Regions from separate parts of the Methylobacterium sp. C1 genome, predicted to be linked through region 1. Evidence: predicted binding sites of a transcription regulator. Region 1 holds the regulator's gene; the other holds the start of a gene.
What was found. The regulator LexA, encoded in region 1, represses DNA repair genes until DNA is damaged. The targets are predictions, from matches to a motif close to TGTTCNNNNTGTGTTCNG.
Positions count from the first base shown of each region.

Region 2: the regulator LexA is predicted to act here: its motif matches at 3,521-3,538, upstream of parE (DNA topoisomerase IV subunit B).

Region 1 is NZ_CP017640.1:2,470,671-2,475,970, forward strand. Features, by position in the region: gene BKE41_RS11375 (Mu transposase C-terminal domain-containing protein) at 1-280, opposite strand, end outside; gene BKE41_RS11380 (hypothetical protein) at 282-503, opposite strand; gene BKE41_RS30265 (helix-turn-helix domain-containing protein) at 582-1,121, shown strand; gene lexA (transcriptional repressor LexA) at 1,464-2,192, shown strand; gene BKE41_RS11390 (ComEC/Rec2 family competence protein) at 2,186-4,447, opposite strand; gene gltX (glutamate--tRNA ligase) at 4,641-5,300, shown strand, end outside.
Region 2 is NZ_CP017640.1:1,262,207-1,267,506, reverse strand. Features, by position in the region: gene BKE41_RS05945 (molybdopterin-dependent oxidoreductase) at 1-62, shown strand, start outside; gene topA (type I DNA topoisomerase) at 225-2,909, shown strand; gene BKE41_RS05935 (hypothetical protein) at 3,085-3,273, opposite strand; gene parE (DNA topoisomerase IV subunit B) at 3,645-5,300, shown strand, end outside.

The DNA of each region.
Region 1 (5,300 bases):
CGGCCGCTTGAACGGCTCTCGCGGACGGGTTCAACAGCCCTTCAACACGCGTTTCCGCGGCTTCAATGCGGAGCTGAAGTTCGGGCGGGAGGCTCGTTGCCAGAACGCGCCACGAAGCTCCAGCCTGTCCACCGCGCCCGTGGCACATGCGAACGTTGAGGCGCGATCCGCGCCAGGTCTGCGCCTTCCCGGAGCCGATCCGCCCTAGAGCGTGCCGAACCTTGCGTTCAGAAATGCCAGCAGCCTGAGCCACTTCGGAGGCGGTGACCCAGTCCTCCATTTCAGGCCGCCGTATCCAGCACGTCCCGGATAATCTGCGTCCTAAGGGCTATGGCCTTGCGACCAAGAGACCGCCCCTTCAGCGCTCTGTAGGCGAGCTGGCGACAGATGCCGCGGGTCTTCAGATACGTATTGAGCGAGCTGCCCTGTGCGATGAGGACAGAACGCACACGTGCGTATTCGGCCTCATAAGCTTGCACGGTATCGTGCAACACGATGTCCATGATAGGCTCCGGTTTTGTAACCGAAATGGAAACACCCCTGTAGCCATTATGTCAACTCCCATCGATCGAGGGCTGCCGGTGTCGTCATCCAACCAAGCGCAACAGATAAATGCTGATGCTGTCCTTGATCGGATGAAAGAGATATATGATGTCGATACAGATACCGCCTTGGCCGATGTTCTTCGCACCACTAGACAAAACATATCAAAGTGGAGATCGCGTAACTCAGTGCCTTATGCAGAGGCGGTGGCCGCATCATATGCTCGGAATGCGTCAATAGATTACATTCTGACGGGTCGAGGCGATAAAGGTCGACAGCAAGGTGGCGAAGTAGAACTTGATGTTCAGCTCTTGCGAGCGATCTTGCTTAGCCTGCTGGCCTTTGAGCGCATCAAAGTCATTGGTGCGGACACCGTGACCGAGCTCAATCAGATGGCTAAAGCTATTGCTTTCCAATATAAACGAGCGGCCGAGGCTGCGCAGCAGTTACAGAAAAATGAAGGGCTCGATGCCGAAGCGGCACGTGCCGTAGCCGTTGCGGCAACAGAACTCATGTCCTCGGATGGGACGGCATTCGGTCCGCGCCTTGATCCCACGGACACCGATCGCAGCGACTGACCGACGCCTCACGCCGCAGGGTCCGCAATAGGGTCCGCATTCGGCCGACCGCAATGTGCATGGTCCGCAAAAAATTACTGCCGTACAACGAGTTACTTATAACTGGCGATGCCGGACCTGCGCGATCAAGGTCCGCAATGCGGGTCCCCCAAACTGTGGAATGGCATCAGATTTTTCTGCCCTCCGCCAGTTAGCGATGGCGAGTTGCCCGCCAATTTGGCTGCGCCGCCCCAGAGCGTGGCGGTGCCGCTCTTGCGGAACACTTGCGGAACGTTTAACCTGTTCGTGATTTGTTTCGGAGACCGTCACGTGGCGGTCCGCCAAGCCGCGAGTCCCCCGTCGATGCTCACGCGCAAGCAGCTGGACCTCCTGCGATTCATCCAGAGCCGGATGCAGGAATGCGGCGTCCCGCCGTCGTTCGACGAGATGAAGGATGCCCTCGACCTCAAGTCGAAATCCGGCATCCACCGGCTGATCACGGCGCTGGAGGAGCGCGGCTTTCTCCGGCGCCTGCCGAATCGGGCGCGCGCCATCGAGGTGATCCGCATCCCCGAGAGCCTGACGCAGGCCGCGCCGGCGCCCCAGACCCCCGCCGAGCCGCGCCGCTTCACGCCGAGCGTGGTCGAGGGCGGCAAGTCCAAGCAGCCGCCGGCCCCGGCGAGCACGCGGATGATCGACGAGTCCGGCCGGGCCATCTCGATCCCCGTCATGGGCCGGATCGCGGCCGGTACGCCCGTCTCGGCGATCCAGAACCAGAGCCACGCCATCACCCTGTCGCCGGACTTCGTGGCCGGCGGCGAGCACTACGCCCTCGAGGTGCGCGGCGACTCGATGGTCGAGGCCGGGATCCTGGACGGCGACCTCGTGGTCATCCGCAAGCAGGACACCGCCAATACCGGCGACATCATCGTGGCGCTGATCGACGACGAGGAGGCGACGCTCAAGCGCCTGCGCCGCCGCGGCTCCTCGATCGCCCTGGAGGCCGCCAACCCGGCCTACGAGACCCGCGTGCTCGGGCCCGACCGGGTCCGGATCCAGGGCCGCCTCGTCAGCCTCGTCCGCCGCTACTGAAGCGGCTCGGCCGGCGCGTCGCCGGGAGCGAGGTCTCCGCCCGGCGCGGCGGCCCCGTCCTCCGCGGTGACCGGCCGCGGCGGTCCCGGATCGCGTCCCGGGGCCGGCCGCCAGGGCACGGCGCGCCCGTCGTCCCGGGCGAAGCGCGCGGCGAAGCCGTCGCCGTCGGCCCGGAGGGCCACGGCCCCGCGGGCGGCGAGGACTTGCCGATCGATCACCAGGGGGCCCGTGCAGGTCGGCGGCGCCGCGAGGAAGGTGATCAGCACCGCGGCGCGGGCGCAGTCCTCCGGGAAGGCCCGCCTGTCCCGGACGAGGGCGACCGCCCGCCCGTCCGGCAGCCGGGCGGTGCAGCCGAGCCGGTCGCAGCGCCCGCTGCCCGACCGGACGATGAGCGCCGCGGGCCGCCGCCCGTCACCGTCCGCCTTCAGCCACTGCTCGAGGACGAAGCCGGAGGGGCTTCCGAGGGCCGCGAGCCGCCCGTCCGGACCCCGCACCGCCGCTCCCGCGCCCTGCCGGTCGACGTAGAGGTCGTAGCGGTCGGGCCGGGCCGCGAGGACGAGGCCGAGCAGGACCGGCGGCACGGCGAGCCAGCGCAGGCGGGAGGCCGGCAGCGTCGCCAGCAGCAAGCCCGCGGTCAGCAGGGTCAGCGCCGCGGCGCCGAAGGCCGGCAGCACCAGGCTCGCCCGCTCGAACCCGGCGATCCAGTCCGAGATCGCCAGCATGCCGGCCACCGCCTGCCCCATCAGCCACCAGACCGGCCGGTCGAGGGCGAAGGGATAGGCGAGGCAGCCGATCACCGCGGCGGGCATCACCACCAGGGAGACGAGCGGCAGGGTCAGGGCGTTGCCGACGAGGCCGAAGGGCTGGACCGTCTGGAAGTGGTAGGTGGCGAAGGGGGCCGTCGCGACCTGCGCCACAAGGGTCGTGGCCAGGGTCCCGGTGATCGCCGAGAGGCCGGTGCCGACGAGGCGGCCGATCCGCCCGGCCCCGGGGCGCACGAACAGCCGCCCGTCGATCAGCCGGGCGCAGGCGATCAGCCCGGCCACGGCGCCGAAGGACATCTGGAAGCTCGGGCCGAGCAGGCCCTCCGGCTCCCGGGCGAGCGCGATCAGCGCCGCGAGGGCGAGGTTGCGCATCGACAGGGCCGGCCGGTCCACCAGGATCGCGCCCAGCATGATCAGGGTCATGATCAGCGAGCGCTCGGCCGCGATGTCCCAGCCCGAGAAGGCGCAGTAGGCGGTGACGCCGACCATGGCGAAGCCGGCCGCGATCTTCTTGATCGGCCAGAGGAGCGCGCAGAGCGGCACCGCGGCGAGGACCGCCCGCACCAGCCAGAACACCACGCCGGCGGCCAGCACCATGTGGAGGCCCGAGATCGACACCACGTGGTAGATGCCCGCGGCGCGGAGCGCGTCGTTGGTCGCCGGTCCGATGAGGCCGCGCTTGCCGGTCACCAGGGCCGCCGCCACCGCGCCCGCCTGGCCGCCGGCGGCCTCCGCGATCCGGCGCGTGAGCCCGTTGCGGGCCGCGTCCAGCGCCGCGGCGAGCCGCAGGCCCAGCGGCGGCGGCTCGGACGGCGCCCGGACGGTGACCGCGCCGACCAGCGAGCCCACCGCGCCGATCCCCTGGAAGTAGGCGTCCCGGGCGAAGTCGTAGCCGCCGGGCCGGGCCGCCTCCGGGGGCGGCAGCAGCCGCGCCGTGGCGGCGACGACGTCCCCGGGGCGCGGGATCGGCGTCTTGCGGAACGAGACCCGCACCCGGGCGGGCCGCGCCTCGGGCGCGAGGCCGGCGAAGCTCTCCACCCGGATCACCAGCCGGGCGCCGACCTCGCGCTCGTCCAGGGCCTCGACCGTTCCGACGAGCGGACCGATCGTGGTGCGCGTCAGGATCGGCGCGGCGACCTGCGTGACCCGCCAGGTCGCCGCCGCGAAGCCGAGGAGCGCGGCCGCCACCGCGAGCGCCGCCGCCAGGGCCGCCGGCCGCGCGCCGAGGACGGGAACCGGCGCCAGCGCGAAGGCGGCCGCGATCAGGGGCGCGGCCAGGCTCGGCGCGCCGTCGGCCGCCGCGAAGTAGACCAGGATCCCGCCGCCGAAGGCCACTGCCAGCCAGGGGAACAGCCGGCGCTGCTCGGCCTCGCGGGCGAGACCGGCGGCGACCCAGCCGCGGAGCGCCGGTAGGGCGGGCGGGAGGGCTCGGACGCGCGGGCCGATCAGCGCCACCGCGCCGCCCGCCCGCCTCGCGCCGATCCGCCGCATCGCCGCCGCCCCGCTCCGCGCGACCTGTCGTCGGGGCCGAGCGATTCTGCGGGCGATTCTTAACGCATCCGCCGGCCCGTGCTACAGCCGGCTCTTCGTGCTACGGGCGCCCTGTCGAGCCCCTCGCCGCTCCGCCGCCCCTTCGCCGTCCGTCGCGCTCCGTCCGCGACCAGCCCCGGAACATACCGGACCGATGTCCTCAGCCGTCGTCACGCGCTTCGCCCCCTCGCCCACCGGCTACCTGCACATCGGCGGGGCCCGCACGGCTTTGTTCAACTGGCTCTACGCCCGCCACACCGGCGGGAAGATGCTGCTGCGCATCGAGGATACCGACCGGGAGCGCTCCACCAAGGGCGCGATCGACGCGATCCTCGACGGCCTGTCCTGGCTCGGCCTCGACTGGGACGGCGACGTGGTCTTCCAGTTCGCCCGCGCCGAGCGCCACCGCGCCGTGGCCGAGGAGCTGCTGGCCGCGGGCCGCGCCTATCACTGCTACGCCACCGCCGAGGAACTCGCGCAGATGCGCGAGACCGCCCGCGCGGAGGGGCGCGCCCCGCGCTACGACGGCCGCTGGCGCGACCGCGACCCGTCCGAGGCGCCCGCCGGGGTCAAGCCGGTGATCCGCCTGCGCGCGCCGATCGAGGGCGAGACCGTCGTCGAGGACGCCGTCCAGGGCCGGGTCACCTGGGCCAACAAGGACCTCGACGACCTCGTCCTGCTGCGCTCGGACGGGACGCCGACCTACATGCTCGCCGTCGTGGTCGACGACCACGACATGGGCGTCACGCAGATCATCCGCGGCGACGACCACCTCACCAACGCGGCGCGCCAGAGCCAGATCTTCTCCGCCCTG
Region 2 (5,300 bases), 1.2 Mb from region 1:
TCGGCCAGGGCAGCGGCGGCTACTGGGAGGATCGCGGCTACGAATGGTACGCGGGGATCTGAGTCGCCGGCTCGGCCGAACGCCCCCGCCATTTGACATCCCGCCGCCCGTGACCCACTTGTCCCCGGCGCGCGGCCCCGGCCCGACGGCGGGCATACGTCCCACGCGAATCTCGAACAGAATTCGTCCGTCGCGCCCAGGCCCCGTCAGGGGCAGAGGTCTGAATGAAAGTCGTCGTCGTCGAGTCGCCGGCCAAAGCCAAGACGATCAATAAGTATCTCGGCCGCGACTATGAAGTCATCGCCTCCTTCGGGCACATCCGCGACCTGCCGCCCAAGGACGGCTCGGTGGATCCCGAGCAGGATTTCCGCATGGTCTGGGAACTGGCCGACCGCGGGGCGAGCCGGGTCTCCGAGATCGCCAAGGCGGTCAAGGGCGCCGACAAGCTGATCCTCGCCACCGACCCGGATCGCGAGGGCGAGGCGATCTCCTGGCACGTGCTGGAGGCGCTCACCGCCCGCAAGGCGCTCAAGGGCATCCCGGTCGAGCGCGTGACCTTCAACGCCATCACCAAGGCGTCGGTCGAGCAGGCGATGCGCAAGCCGCGCGAGATCGACCAGGCGCTGGTCGACGCCTACCTGGCGCGCCGCGCGCTCGACTACCTCGTCGGCTTCAACCTCTCGCCGGTCCTGTGGCGCAAGCTCCCGGGCGCCCGCTCGGCGGGGCGCGTGCAGTCCGTGGCGCTCCGCCTCGTCGTCGAGCGCGAGATGGAGATCGAGCGGTTCAAGCCGCGCGAGTACTGGACCCTCATCGCCACGCTGACGACCGCGGACGGCGCGACCTTCGAGGCCCGGCTCGTGGGCGCCGACGGCAAGCGCATTCAGCGCCTCGACGTCGGCACGGGCGACGAGGCGGCCGCCTTCAGGCGCGACCTCGAGCTCGCGACCTTCCAGGTGGCGAGCGTCGAGGCCAAGCCCGCCAAGCGCCACCCGCAGCCGCCCTTCACCACCTCGACCCTTCAGCAGGAGGCCTCGCGCAAGCTCGGCATGGCGCCGGCCCAGACCATGCGGGTCGCCCAGCGCCTTTACGAGGGCGTCGACATCGGCGGCGAGACGGTCGGCATCATCACCTACATGCGGACCGACGGCGTCGACATGGCGCCGGAGGCGATCCAGGACGCCCGCCGGGTCATCGGCAAGGAGTTCGGCGACCGCTACGTGCCGGACGTGCCGCGCAAGTACAGCGTCAAGGCCAAGAACGCCCAGGAGGCCCACGAGGCGGTGCGTCCCACCGACATGGGCCGCCTGCCCAAGACGGTGGCGCGCCACCTGGAGCCCGAGCAGGCCCGGCTCTACGAGCTGATCTGGACCCGCACCATGGCGAGCCAGATGGAATCGGCCGAGCTGGAGCGGACCACCGTCGACGTCACCGCCAAGGTCGGGCCGCGGACCATCGACCTGCGCGCCACCGGCCAGGTGGTGAAGTTCGACGGCTTCCTGACCCTCTACCAGGAGGGCAAGGACGACGAGGAGGACGAGGAGAGCCGCCGCCTGCCGCCCATGAAGGCCGGCGACCCCCTCACCCGCGAGCGCATCAGCGCGACCCAGCACTTCACCGAGCCGCCGCCGCGCTACTCCGAGGCGAGCCTCGTGAAGCGCATGGAGGAGCTCGGCATCGGCCGGCCCTCGACCTACGCCGCGGTGCTCCAGACCTTGCGGGACCGCGAGTACGTCAAGATCGAGAAGAAGCGGCTGCAGCCGGAGGACAAGGGGCGGCTCGTCACGGGCTTCCTGGAGAGCTTCTTCCGGCGCTACGTCGAGTACGACTTCACCGCCGGCCTCGAGGAGCAGCTCGACCGGGTCTCCAACGCCGAGATCGACTGGCGGGCGGTGCTGCGCGACTTCTGGCGCGACTTCTCCGCGGCGATCGGCGAGACCAAGGAGCTGCGCGTCGCCGACGTGCTGGAGGCGCTGAACGGCCTTCTCGGGCCGCACATCTTCCCCGACAAGGGCGACGGCTCGAACCCGCGCACCTGCCCGACCTGCGGCTCGGGCCAGCTGTCGCTGAAGCTCGGCAAGTTCGGCGCCTTCATCGGCTGCTCGAACTACCCGGAGTGCAAGTACACCCGCCAGCTCTCGGCCACGGGCATCGACGGCGACGGGGACGGCTCCTCGGCCGAGGGCGGCCAGCCGGGCGTGCGCGTGCTGGGCGACGATCCCGCGACCGGCCTGCCGGTGACGCTCCGCGACGGCCGCTTCGGGCCGTTCCTCCAGCTCGGCGAGGCCTCCACCGAGAAGGGCGCGGAGAAGCCGAAGCGCTCGTCGCTGCCGAAGGGGCTGAGCCCCTCGGACGTGGATCTGAACAAGGCGCTGGCCCTGCTCGCGCTGCCCCGCGAGGTGGCGCGCCACCCCGAGACCGGCGAGCCGATCCTGGCCAATCTCGGCCGGTTCGGGCCCTACGTGCAGCACGGGAAGACCTACGCCAATCTCGGCAAGGACGACGACGTGCTGGAGATCGGGGCCAACCGCGCCATCGACCTGATCGTCGCCAAGGAGCAGGGCGGCGGCCGCGGCCGCCCGGCCGCCGATCCGGGCCGGCCGCTCGGCAAGGACGAGGCCAGCGGCCGAGACCTCGTGGTCAAGGCCGGCAAGTACGGACCCTACGTCACCGACGGCGAGGTCAACGCCACGCTGCCGAAGACGATGAGCGCCGAGGCGCTGACGCTGGACGAGGCGATCGCCCTGGTGAACGCCAAGCGCGCCGCGGGCGGCGGCAAGCCGGCGAAGCGGGGGGCGGCCCGGAAGAGTTCGGCGCGCGCCGCGAGCGGCGACAAGCCGGCGGCGAAGAAGACCGCCACGAAGAAGCCGGCGGCCAAGAAGGCGGCGACCAAGAAATCGAGCTCGGGCTGAGGGGCTCGCGGGCGGGGGCCGGGAGCGGCCGCCCCGTCCTCGCGCGCGGAGCGGGGCGATCCGGGACAGCCCGGGGCCGCCGAGCGTGGCGCGGACCGGTTGCCTCGCTGCGCGCGCGCGGATGTCGGTGGGGGCTCGCCGCCCGCTCAGCGCGCGCCGCGGTCGGCGATCGGGATCAGACCAGGTAGGTGATCGTCGCCGCCAGCGCGGTCGCGAAGGTCGCCAGCGCGAGGGTGGTGGAGTTCATCAGGGCCCGGCCGGGCGGCACGCCGGCCGCGTCGTCGTCGCAGCCGAAGGCGGCGCCAGCCGCGTGCTCGAATCGGATCAGCGTGAGGCGGCGGGCCTCGATCGCGGCGTCGCTCATGGACTGCGGCTCCCTGACCACGGTCAAGATTTATCTCCGCCACTAACGTCGATCGTCCCGTTCTGTTCCGGTCGTCGCCTGTGGAGGCCGGGCCTGCGGGTCACGAGAAAGCCTTAACCCATCGTTGTGCAACGTCGTGATGACGGCCCGGCGCGCACAACCGTGTCCCGGCGCGGCCGCGGCCCTCGCTCGCGGCGGCGCAGCATGCGATGATGCGACCGCTTCGCCGCAGGGCGAACGGCTTTGATGTTTCCGGTTTGTTCCGCTATCATGCGGGGATGAAGGCGCATGCTCCACGACCCGAGACCCGTCCCAAGACCCGTCCGCGCGATTCCGAGCCGGCCGACGCGCCGCGCGCGCGGAGGCCGCGCGTGAGCGACCCGGCGCGGGACCTGTTCGGGCCGGGCGGCAAGGGCGCGGCGGCCCGTCCGCCCGAGCCGCGGCGGCGCCTGGACGCCTCGGCCTCCGTGGCGACGCTCGCGGCCGCCGAGCCCGAGGGCGGCTACACCGCCTCCGACATCGAGGTGCTGGAGGGGCTGGAGCCCGTCCGGCGCCGGCCCGGCATGTATATCGGCGGCACCGACGAGCGGGCGCTGCACCACCTCTTCGCAGAGGTGATCGACAACTCGATGGACGAGGCGGTCGCCGGCCATGCCAGCTTCATCGAGGTGGAACTGGAGGAATCCGGCGCCCTCGTGGTCACCGACAACGGCCGCGGCATCCCGGTCGACCCGCACCCGAAGTTCCCCGGCAAGTCGGCGCTCGAGGTCATCATGACCACGCTGCACGCCGGCGGTAAGTTCGACTCGAAGGTCTACGAGACCTCGGGCGGCCTGCACGGCGTCGGCATCTCGGTGGTGAACGCGCTCTCCGACCTGCTGGAGGTCGAGGTCGCGCGCAACCAGACCCTCTACCGCCAGACCTTCTCGCGCGGTCACGCGCAGGGCGCGTTGGAGCTGGTCGGCCGGGTGCAGAACCGGCGCGGCACCCGGGTCCGTTTCCACCCGGACGCCCAGATCTTCGGCTCGCTGAAGTTCGACCCGCGCCGCCTGTTCAAGATGGCGCGCTCGAAGGCCTACCTGTTCGGCGGCGTCGAGATCCGCTGGCGCTGCGCTCCCGCCCTCCTCGAGGGGCTGGCGGACGTGCCGGCCGAGGCGGTCCACCGCTTCCCCGACGGGCTGCGCGACTATCTGGCCCGGGACATCGACGGCAAGGAGCTCGTCACCGAGGCGATGTTCTCCGGCAAGATCACCAAGCCGGGCTCGCACGGGTCGCTCGAATGGGCGGTGGCCTGGATGGTGGCCGAGGACGGGTTCTCGCACTCCTACTGCAACACCATCCCGACCCCCGAGGGCGGCACCCACGAGGCGGGCCTCCGCGTCGCGCTGCTGCGCGGCCTGCGCGAGCACGCCGAGCGGGTGAACCAGGCCAAGCGCATGACGGCGGTGACCACCGACGACGTCATGGCGACCTGCGCGTCGATGCTCTCGGTGTTCATCCGCGAGCCCGAGTTCCAGGGTCAGACCAAGGACAAGCTCGCCACCGTGGAGGCCCAGCGCATCGTCGAGACGGCGGTGCGCGACGCCTTCGACCACTGGCTCGCCGCCTCTCCGGCCCAGGCCAACAAGCTCCTCGACTGGGTGATCGACCGGGCCGAGGAGCGCCTGCGCCGCCGCCAGGAGAAGGAGGTCGCCCGCAAGAGCGCGACCCGCAAGCTGCGCCTGCCCGGCAAGCTCGCCGACTGCTCGGCGGCCGGCACCGCGGGCTCGGAGATCTTCATCGTCGAGGGCGACTCGGCCGGCGGCTCCGCCAAGCAGGCCCGGGACCGGGCGACCCAGGCGATCCTGCCGCTGCGCGGCAAGATCCTGAACGTCGCCTCGGCCTCGCGCGACAAGCTCGGCGCCAACCAGCTGATCTCGGATCTGACTCTGGCGCTCGGCTGCGGCACCGGCACGGCCTTCCGCGAGACGGACCTGCGCTACGAGAAGGTGATCATCATGACGGACGCCGACGTGGACGGCGCCCAC